2 linked regions of the Granulimonas faecalis genome follow. The protein of the gene in region 2 binds, or shares a complex with, the protein of the main gene of each other region. Links are inferred from orthologs where the notes say so. Each region holds a gene or a part of one and is shown on either strand. Other genes may lie near its edges.

Evidence for each region.
Region 1: the proteins of uvrB (region 2) and OR600_RS01480 are in contact, whole or in part, in a crystal structure (PDB 7EGT), measured with the Thermus thermophilus proteins. The link is inferred for Granulimonas faecalis from one-to-one orthologs. Residues at the interface, in WP_096411307.1 of Thermus thermophilus: Glu23, Leu25, Arg26, Asp27, Gly28, Glu29, Arg30, Phe31, Arg55, Glu326, Asp327, Phe328, Glu379, Ser382, Gln383, His398, Gly400, Arg401; in WP_096412145.1 of Thermus thermophilus: His654, Arg656, Phe657, Gln666, Asp668, Glu669, Lys680, Arg681, Leu682, Ser683, Lys685, Tyr686, Ala687.

What each region holds. Positions count from the first base shown.
Region 1 is NZ_BQKC01000001.1:321,496-325,753, forward strand. Bases 1-3,118 are described here. They hold OR600_RS01480 (ATP-dependent helicase), read left to right. Parts: upstream 1-394; coding sequence 395-2,842; downstream 2,843-3,118. Other genes in these bases: OR600_RS01475 (homocysteine S-methyltransferase family protein), read left to right, coding at 1-232; OR600_RS01485 (mechanosensitive ion channel family protein), read left to right, coding at 2,844-3,118. Also shown: more of OR600_RS01485, read left to right, coding at 3,119-3,626; OR600_RS01490 (nucleoid-associated protein), read left to right, coding at 3,692-4,258. UniProt on the Escherichia coli protein: A helicase with DNA-dependent ATPase activity. Unwinds DNA duplexes with 3'-5' polarity. Translocates on single-stranded DNA with 3'-5' polarity. Initiates unwinding more efficiently from a nicked substrate than double-stranded DNA.
Region 2 is NZ_BQKC01000001.1:865,478-870,730, forward strand. The notes cover bases 1-2,973. They hold uvrB (excinuclease ABC subunit UvrB), read left to right. Parts: upstream 1-353; coding sequence 354-2,594; downstream 2,595-2,973. Other genes in these bases: OR600_RS03950 (lytic transglycosylase domain-containing protein), read left to right, coding at 1-340; OR600_RS03960 (PTS sugar transporter subunit IIB), read right to left, coding at 2,603-2,884. Outside these bases: OR600_RS03965 (NAD(P)/FAD-dependent oxidoreductase), read right to left, coding at 2,992-4,707; OR600_RS03970 (aminoacetone oxidase family FAD-binding enzyme), read right to left, coding at 4,770-5,253. UniProt on the Escherichia coli protein: The UvrABC repair system catalyzes the recognition and processing of DNA lesions. A damage recognition complex composed of 2 UvrA and 2 UvrB subunits scans DNA for abnormalities.

The sequences.
Region 1 (4,258 bases), 540 kb from region 2 along the record:
CGCCGCCGTGGAGGAGACCGGCATCCGCGTGGTGGGCCTCTCGGCGCTCATGACCACCACGGTCAAGGCCATGGCCGAGACCGTCGAGCTCCTGCGCGAGAGGGCCCCGGGCACCTTCGTCTTCGTGGGCGGCGCCGTGCTCAACCCCGAGTACGCCGAGATGGTGGGCGCCGACGCCTACGCCAAGGACGCGGCGGAGAGCGCGCGGATCCTCTCGGAGGTCTACGCGTAGCGGCCCTCCCCATCGAAGGCCGTCCCACCGAACCGCCGCCCCGCCCTCCCGGCGTCGTACCGGCCGGGCCCGCCCTCCCGGCCGGTACCCGTCGCCGACGCGCCGCCCGCCACTGCTAGACTGGAGGGCCGCACCGCACCCAGCCGCGCCCGGAGGGACCCCATGCAAGAAAGCGCCATCGACATCGACTCGCTCAACGACGCCCAGCGCGAGGCGGTCCTCACCTGCGAGGGCCCGCTCCTCGTGCTCGCCGGCGCCGGCTCGGGCAAGACCCGCGTGCTCACGCACCGCATCGCGCACATGGTGGCCGACCTCGGCGTGGCCCCCTGGCAGGTCCTGGCCATCACGTTCACCAACAAGGCCGCCGCGGAGATGCGCGAGCGCCTGGGCGCCCTGCTCCCCGGGGGCACACGCGGCATGTGGGTGTGCACGTTCCACGCCATGGCCGTGCGCATCCTGCGCGACGACGCCGAGCTCCTGGGCTACCGTCCCAACTTCACCATCTACGACGACGACGACTCCAAGCGCCTGGTCAAGGCCATCATGGCCGACCTCGACATCGACACCAAGCAGTTTCCCGTCAACATGGTCCGTTCCAAGATCAGTGCCGCCAAGAACGCCATGGTGGACGCCGACGAGATGGCCGCCCAGGCGGCCGACCCCGCCACCCAGAAGGCGGCCCGGGTCTACGCCGAGCTCCAGCGCCGCCTCATGGTGGCCAACGCCATGGACTTCGACGACCTGCTCGTGAACACGCTCCTCCTGTTCGAGAGGCACCCCGAGGTGCTGGCCCGCTACCAGCGGCGCTTCGTCCAGATCTCGGTGGACGAGTACCAGGACACCAACCATGTGCAGTACCTCATCACCAAGAGGCTGGCCGAGCTCCACCGCAACCTCATGGTGGTGGGCGACGACGACCAGTCCATCTACTCTTGGCGCGGCGCCGACATCCAGAACATCCTGGACTTCGAGAAGGACTACCCCGACGCCCGCGTGGTGAAGCTGCAGCAGAACTACCGTTCCACGGGCCACATCCTGGCCGCGGCCAACGCCGTGGTGGCCAACAACTCCCACCGAAAGCCCAAGCGCCTGTTCACCGACGAGGGCGACGGCGAGCCCATCTCGGCCTACCAGGCCGCCGACGAGCGCGACGAGGGCCGCTGGGTGGCTGCCGAGATCGAGCGCCTGCACGCCGCCGGCACCCCCTACGACGACATGGCGGTCTTCTACCGCACCAACGCCCAGAGCCGCATCCTCGAGGACATGTTCCTGCGTGCCGGCGTGCCCTACAAGATCGTGGGCGGCACGCGCTTCTTCGACCGCGCCGAGATCCGCGACGTCATGGCCTACCTCAAGCTCGTGCTCAACCCGGCCGACGACGTCTCGGCCCGCCGCGTGGTCAACGTGCCCCGCCGCGGCATCGGTGCCACCTCCCAGGACAAGATAGCCGCCTACGCCGCGACCCACGGCACCCCGTTCTTCTCGGCCGCCCAGGCCTGCGTGGCCGAGGCCGGGCTCCTCTCGCCCAAGGTGCGCAACGCCCTGGCGGCCTGGACGAGCGCTGTGGAGGAGGCCCGCCACTACGAGGGCGAGCTCTCCCGCGTGGTGGAGCTCATCGTGGAGCGCTCCGGGCTCGTGGCCGCCCTCGAGGCCGAGCGCACGCCCGAGGCCGAGGGACGAATCGAGAACATCCGCGAGTTCCTGCTCATCGCCCAGGAGTTCGACGAGAGCCACGACGACGTGGTCTCGGCCCTGGAGTCGCTGGCGGAGCTCCGCGAGGCCGGCGTGGCCGGTGCCGAGGCCGCCGACGACCCCGGCGCCGTACCCGCCCCGCAGCCCGTGGACGACGACGGCCAGGGCGCCCTGTTCGCCGCGCCGGACGAGGGCGCCGCGCCCGCGGCCGACGGCGGCTTCGGCGCCGTGGCCTCCTCCCAGCTGCCCGCCTTCATGGAGTGGCTGGCCCTCCGCAGCGACCTCGACAGCCTCTCGGGCCAGACGAGCGCCATCACGATGATGACCATCCACTCCGCCAAGGGCCTGGAGTTCCCCGTGGTGTTCGTCTGCGGCATGGAGGAGGGGCTGTTCCCCAACCTGACGCACGACTCCGACCCGGCCCGCCTGGAGGAGGAGCGCCGCCTGGCCTACGTGGCCATCACCCGGGCCCGCAAGCGCCTCTACCTCACCTATGCCGCCACGCGGCGCACCTGGGGCGCCACCCAGGCCAACCCCCGCAGCCGCTTCGTGAACGAGATCCCCGAGAGCCACATCAAGGTGACCGGCGTGGGTTCGGCGGGCTTCTCGGGCACCGGCTGGGAGAAGCGCGGCGACCGCCGCGGCACCTTCGGCTCCGGCACGGGCTCCTCGGTGTACGGGGGCTCGGTCTTTGGCAACCAGACGCGCTCCTCGGGCACGGCCCGGCCGGCTCCGGTGCGCAAGGATCCCCGCAAAGCCGCCGAGAGCTTCGAGCCGGGCGACCGCGTGCACCACAAGACGTTCGGCTCCGGCACCGTGGTGGCGGTGAAGGGCGACACCCTCGAGGTGCGCTTCGCCAAGAGCGGCCAGACCAAGAAGCTCATGAAGGGCTTCGCCCCCATCGTCAAGGTGCAGTGACATGGGTGTCGGGACGATGACGGCCGACGTGGCGACGTTCTTCAAGAGCGACCTCGGCGTGCTGGTGGGCAAGGTCATCCTCGTGGCGGTGATGGCGGTCGTCGCCCGGTGCGTGGAGCGCGTGCTCACCCGCATGACCCGGGAGGGCCTGGAGAAGGCCGACGTCCCCAACGCGTCGATCTTCGTCAACGTCGTGCGCGGGACGGTATGGATCATCGCGCTGCTCATGATCCTGCAGCCGGTCTTCGGCGTCGCCCCCAACGCCCTCATCACGTCCCTCGGCGCCGCCTCCATCGCCGTCTCCCTGGGCCTTCAGACCACCATCTCCAACCTGGTGGGCGGCCTCACGCTCATGGTCACCAAGACCATCAAGCCGGGCGACTACATCACCGTCAACGGCATCACCGGCCAGGTGACCGACGTCAGTTGGCGCGACACCACGGTGCGCGACCGTCTGGGCAACGCCGTGGTGGTGCCAAACTCCCAGCTCAACTCGTCGGCCATCACCAAGATCGCGGTGCGCCAGGCCAACATGACCAGCCTTGACGTCACCCTCAAGGCCGGGTGCGACGTGGCCGACGCCTGTGCCAAGATCCGGGAGGCCGCCGACAAGGCCCTCGGCCGCACCGCCGACCCGGCGAGCGCCACCCGGGTGGTGTGCACCGCCACGGGCAGCGACGGCACCAAGGTGAGCGTCTACTTCGACGTCGACCCGTCGGTGACCTTCCAGGCCGCCACCGACGCCGTGGTCCGTGCCCTCGAAGGGGCGAGCTACCTGGCCTGACCCCTCCCCCAACCCCGCAGCGGCGTCCCGCCGTCTCCGCCCCGACTTCCGAGGAAGGAACACCCATGCGCGTCAACCAGGCCATTCTCCACAGCTACGAGGGCAAGTCCTGCGTCAAGGTCTTCTCCGAGGCACCCATGGACCTCGCCGACGACGAGGTCAAGCGCTATGTGACCTCCCAGGCCCGCCGCGCCCTCTCCAACCTGGACGCCCGCCGCGGGGCCTTCCTGCCCGACAGCGCCTTCGCCAAGGAGGCCGTGGCCTTCTTCCGCGGCAACGCCGACTTCGCCCCGTTCACGGCCGTCGCCGCCGAGTTCCTCATCGGCCAGATGGGCCAGATGGAGGAGACCCCCTCGTTCGACCTGCTCTTCATCGACTTCGAGGGCCGCGAGGAGGAGACCGTGGACGGCCTGGGCGAGGAGGACATCGAGATGATGTACCGCTCCCAGGCGCCGCGGTACCTGGCCATCGTGATGTTGGAGAGCCGCCGCGCCTACATGCACGAGGTGGGCCGCGACGAGCTGGGCCACACCCTGGCCTCCATCGCCCGGCATCACGCCATCCTGCCCAACCCCTCCCAGAAGGTGCGGTCGTTCGCCGTGGTGTCGGCCACGGGCGACGTGCGCTTCTGC
Region 2 (5,253 bases):
GCAGCTCATGCCGGCCACGGCCCGGGAGCTCGCGGACCGCGGCATCGTCGACGGGAGCGTCTACGACCCCGACGACCTCTCCGACCCGGCCACCAACATCGAGTACGGCACGGCCTACCTCGCCACGCTGCTCGACTCCGCCGGCTCCACCGACAGGGCCGTGGCGGCCTACAACGCCGGCCCCGGCGCGGCGAGCGCCTGGGGCGGGGGCGACTCGGACTTCAGGGACGCCATCGAGTTCCCCGAGACCCGCCTCTACCTCGAGAAGGTCACGGAGGCCTACGAGCAGTACCGCGCACTCTACCCCGACGGCCTCGTCGACGACGCCGTCACGCGATAAGGGAGGCAGCCACATGGACCAGGGAGACACCGGCCGCGGCCGCGTGGGCGCCGGGCTCGTCCGCTTCGGGCGGGAGGGCGGCAGCCCCGACTTCTCCGTGCAGATGCCCTACGAGCCTGCGGGCGACCAGCCCCAGGCCATCGAGAGGCTCGCCCGCGGCGTCGAGGAGGGCCTGCGCTACCAGACGCTCATGGGCGTGACCGGCTCCGGCAAGACCTACACCGTGGCCAAGACCATCGAGAAGGTCAACCGCCCGGCCCTCATCCTCGAGCCCAACAAGACGCTCGCCGCCCAGGTGGCCGCCGAGATGCGCGAGATGTTCCCCGACAACGCCGTCGTGTACTTCGTCTCGTACTACGACTACTACCAGCCCGAGGCCTATGTGCCCCAGAGCGACACCTACATCGAGAAGGACGCCTCCATCAACGAGGAGGTGGAGAAGCTCCGCCACCAGGCCACGGCCAACCTCCTGTCGCGCCGCGACGTCATCGTGGTGGCGTCGGTCTCCTGCATCTACGGCATCGGCTCCCCCGACGACTACGCCGGCCTCGCCCCCAACGTGGACAAGGAGGCGCCTCTGGAGCGCGACGACTTCATCCGCAACCTCCTGGCCGTGCAGTACGACCGCAACGACCTCGACCTCCAGCGGGGCATGTTCCGCGTGCGCGGCGACTCCGTGGACGTCTTTCCGCCCTACGCCGAACACCCCCTCAAGGTGGAGTTCTTCGGCGACGAGGTGGAGCGCATCGCCGAGGTGGACGAGCTCACCGGCGAGGTCATCCGCGACTTCGACGCGGTGCCCATCTGGCCGGCCTCCCACTACGTCACGGAGCGCCCCAAGGTCAACCACGCCCTCAAGACCATCAACGACGAGCTCATCGCCCGCGTGGGCGAGCTCAAGGCCGCCGACAAGCTCCTCGAGGCCCAGCGCCTCTCGGAGCGCACGGCCTACGACCTCGAGATGCTCGAGACCATGGGGTTCTGCAACGGCATCGAGAACTACTCGCGCCACCTGGACGGCCGCAAGCCCGGCGAGCCGCCCTACACCCTCATCGACTACTTCCCGAGCGACATGGTGTGCATCGTCGACGAGAGCCACGTCACGGTGCCGCAGGTGCGCGGCATGCACGAGGGCGACCGCTCCCGCAAGGTGACCCTCGTGGAGCACGGCTTCCGCCTGCCGTCGGCCCTCGACAACCGGCCCCTGCGCTTCGACGAGTTCGAGGCCCGTATCCCGCAGTTCATCTACGTCTCGGCGACGCCCGGCGACTACGAGTGCTCCGTGAGCCAGCAGGACGTGGAGATGATCATCCGCCCCACGGGCCTGCTCGACCCCTCCATCGACGTGCGCCCCGTGCGCGGCCAGATCGACGACCTCACGTCCGAGATCCGCGACCGCGTGACGCGTCACGAGCGCGTGCTCGTGACCACGCTCACCAAGCGCATGGCCGAGGACCTCACCGATCACCTGCTCGACCAGGGCATCCGCGTCAACTACATGCACTCCGACACCGCCACGCTCGACCGCGTGGACATCGTGCGCGACCTGCGCCAGGGCAAGATCGACGTGCTCGTGGGCATCAACCTGCTCCGCGAGGGCCTGGACATCCCCGAGGTGTCGCTCGTGGCCATCCTCGACGCCGACAAGGAGGGGTTCCTCCGCAACCGGCGCTCCCTCATCCAGACCATGGGCCGCGCGGCGCGCAACGCCGACGGCCAGGTGATCATGTACGCCGACACCGTCACCGACTCCATGCGCGAGGCCATCGACGAGACCAACCGCCGCCGCACCCTCCAGAAGGCCTACAACGAGGAGCACGGCATCGTGCCCAAGACGGTGCGCAAGGCCGTGAACGACATCTCGGGCTTCATCGAGGAGGCCGACGCCTCCGTGGGCAGGCGCAGCCGCCGCCACGGCGGCGACGGCGACGAGCTGGGCCACGGCGAGTTCTACACGCCGGGCACGGCCCCGGGGGAGGGCAGGGCCGCCCAGGTGGCCGCCGAGCTGGCGGAGCTCCCGCGGGAGGAGGCCGAGGCGGTGCTGGCCTCCCTGGAGGAGGAGATGCGCGCGGCGAGCGACGCCACGGACTTCGAGCGGGCCGCAGCCCTGCGCGACCAGGTGGTGGAGCTGCGCGCCGCCCTGGAGGGGACCTCCGAGGACGCCGTCATCGCGAGGCTGCGCTCCGGCGCCCGCAAGGGGTCGTCCCACGCGTCGCGCAAGCGCCTCGGGGGTCGGAGGAACCCCCGGCGCTAGGAAGGGGGCTAGCGGGAGATGGCCTTGACGAGCTCCTCGAGCTCCTCCTCCTGGCCGATGCCGGTGAGGAAGGCCACGCCGTTGAAGACCGGGGTGGGGAAGCTCTCGTCGGTCTTGACCACCGAGATGTAGGCGTCGGCGCCGCGCAGCGCCTGGCGCAGGTTCTTGATCTCGACCGCCTGTACGTCGGCCTCGACGCCGCGGGCGTCCAGGAGGTGGCGCACCTTGCTCGCCACGGTCTGGGACGTCGCCACGCCGGAGCCGCACGCCACGATGATCTTTGCCGCCATGCTCGTTCCTCCCATGCCGCCGGCGCCGGGGTCACCAGCGCCGGCCGTCGTCTCTGTGTCGGGTTCTCGGCGCCCGCCGGGCGCCGCCGTTGCGGGGGCCGGGCCCGTCAGGCGTTCCGGATGCGCCCCGCGACGGCCATGGCGCAGCCCACGCCGTCGGCTGCCGCGCTCATTATGCCACCTGCGTAGCCGGCGCCCTCGCCCACGGGGAAGAGACCGGCCACCGAGACGCTCTCGTATCCTTTGTCGCGCACCACGCGCACCGGCGACGAGGAACGCGTCTCCACGCCGGTGAGCACAGCCTCTGGGTCGGCGAAGCACCGCAGCTTGCCGGCCATGGCGGGGATGCCCGCCCTCATGGCCCCGAGCACCGTCTCGGGCAGGAGGCCGTCGAGCGACCCCCAGGTGACGCCGCGGGGATACGTGGGCGCCACGTGGCCCGGACCGGAGGAGGGGGTGCCGGCCAGGAAGTCACCCACGAGCTGCGCCGGCGCCCGGAACGCCCCGCCGCCGGCGGCGTAGGCCGTCTGCTCGCAGCGGCGCTGGAGGGCCACGCCCGCCAGCACGTCGTCGCCGGGGAGGTCGCCCGGGTTGACGTTCACGAGGATGCCGGAGTTGGCGTTGGCCCCGTCGCGTGCGGCCAGGCTCATGCCGTTGGTGACCACCCCGTGGGCCTCGCTCGCCGCGGCGACCACGTAGCCGCCGGGGCACATGCAGAACGAGTAGGCGGGGGCCGCGCCGCGCACGTGGGAGACGAGCTTGTAGGGGGCGGCCCCGAGCAGGGGGCTGCCGGCGGCCGGGCCGTACTGGCAGCGGTCGACGTCGGCCTGCAGGTGCTCGATGCGCGCCCCCATGGAGAACGTCTTGCGCTCCATGGCCACGTCGAGGTCCCGCAGCAGCTCGAAGACGTCGCGGGCAGAGTGGCCGCAGGCGAGCACCACGCAGGAAGCGGCGAGGGTCTCGGCGCGTTCCGGCCCCGGCGCCCCCACGGGCGCGTCGGGCGAGGGGGCCGGCCGCCCCTCCCGCCAGGCCAGCTCCACGCCGGTGACCCTGCGGCCGAGGCCGGAGCCCTCCACCCTGAGGCCCGTGAGGCGGCAGCGGTGGCGGACCTCGCCGCCCAGGCGCTCGACCTCCCGGGCGATGTGGGTCACCACGCGGGGGAGCACGTCGCTGCCCACGTGGGGCTTGGCCTCGAACAGGATGCGGGGACTCGCGCCGCCGGCCACGAGGGCCTCGAGGATGGCGCGGTGGTAGGGGCTCCTCGTGCCCGTGGTGAGCTTGCCGTCGGAGAAGGTCCCGGCGCCGCCGAGGCCGAACTGTATGTTGGACTCGCAGTCGAGCTCGCCCGTGCGGTCGAACCGGTCGATGAGGGCGGTACGGCGCGCGGCGTCGTCGCCACGCTCCACGAGCACGGGGCAGAGACCCTGGCGGGCGAGGGCCCAGGCGCAGAAGAGGCCCGCGCAGCCGGCGCCCACCACCACGGGGCGCTCGCCGTCCGAGAGGGGGGCGCCGGAGACCAGCGGCACCGGGTTGCCGTCGGGCTCCACGACCTCCACCTTGGGCCCGCGGCCGCGGCGCCCGATGGAGGACAGGAGCGCCCGCTCGGAGTTGGTGCCGCCGCGCATGAAGCAGCGCACCGTGTAGACCACGGTGATGGGCCTGCCGCGGCGCGCGTCTATGGAGCGGCGGCGGATCTCGAGGGAGGCGATGGCGTCGGGCGCGACGTGGAGCCGTTTCTGGGCGGCCTTTCGGACCGCGGCCATCTCGTCACCGGCACGCTCGAGGTCGCGCAGCGGTACGGAGATGTTGGGGACTTCGATCATGGGGCCTTCCCGGGCAGAGTGGTCGTTTCTCCCCTTGTTCCCATGTTTTCAGGGGAGTGGATTCAGGGGAGCAGCAGGCTTGAGAGGGCGCATCGGCCGGCCCTCAGGCCGGAGAGCCACGCGAAGGCGAGGTTGTACCCGCCGCAGGGGCCGTCCACGTCCAGCGCCTCGCCGCAGACCGAGAGGCCTGGCACGGAGGGCACGGCCAGGGTGGAGCCGTCCACGGCCGAGGCGGCCACGCCGCCTCGGGTGACCTGCGCGGTCTCGGGGTGGGCGAGGCCCGTCACCGAGAAGGGCAGCGCCTTCACGAGGGACGCCATGGCCTCGGCCGGGTCGTGGGAGCCGGACGCCTCGCGGGCGAGCACCTCGGCCACGGCGGGGTCGATCAGGCCGTCGGCGCCATGGGGCCTGAAGCGGGGGCCCACGAGCGAGGCGACGTCGTCCAGGGAGGCCTCGGGGGCGAGGTCCACCTCCACGGCGTCCCCGGGCACGGCCTGGCGCGAGAGGTCGAGCGACACGATGCCCGAGAGCGCCCCGCTGCGGAAC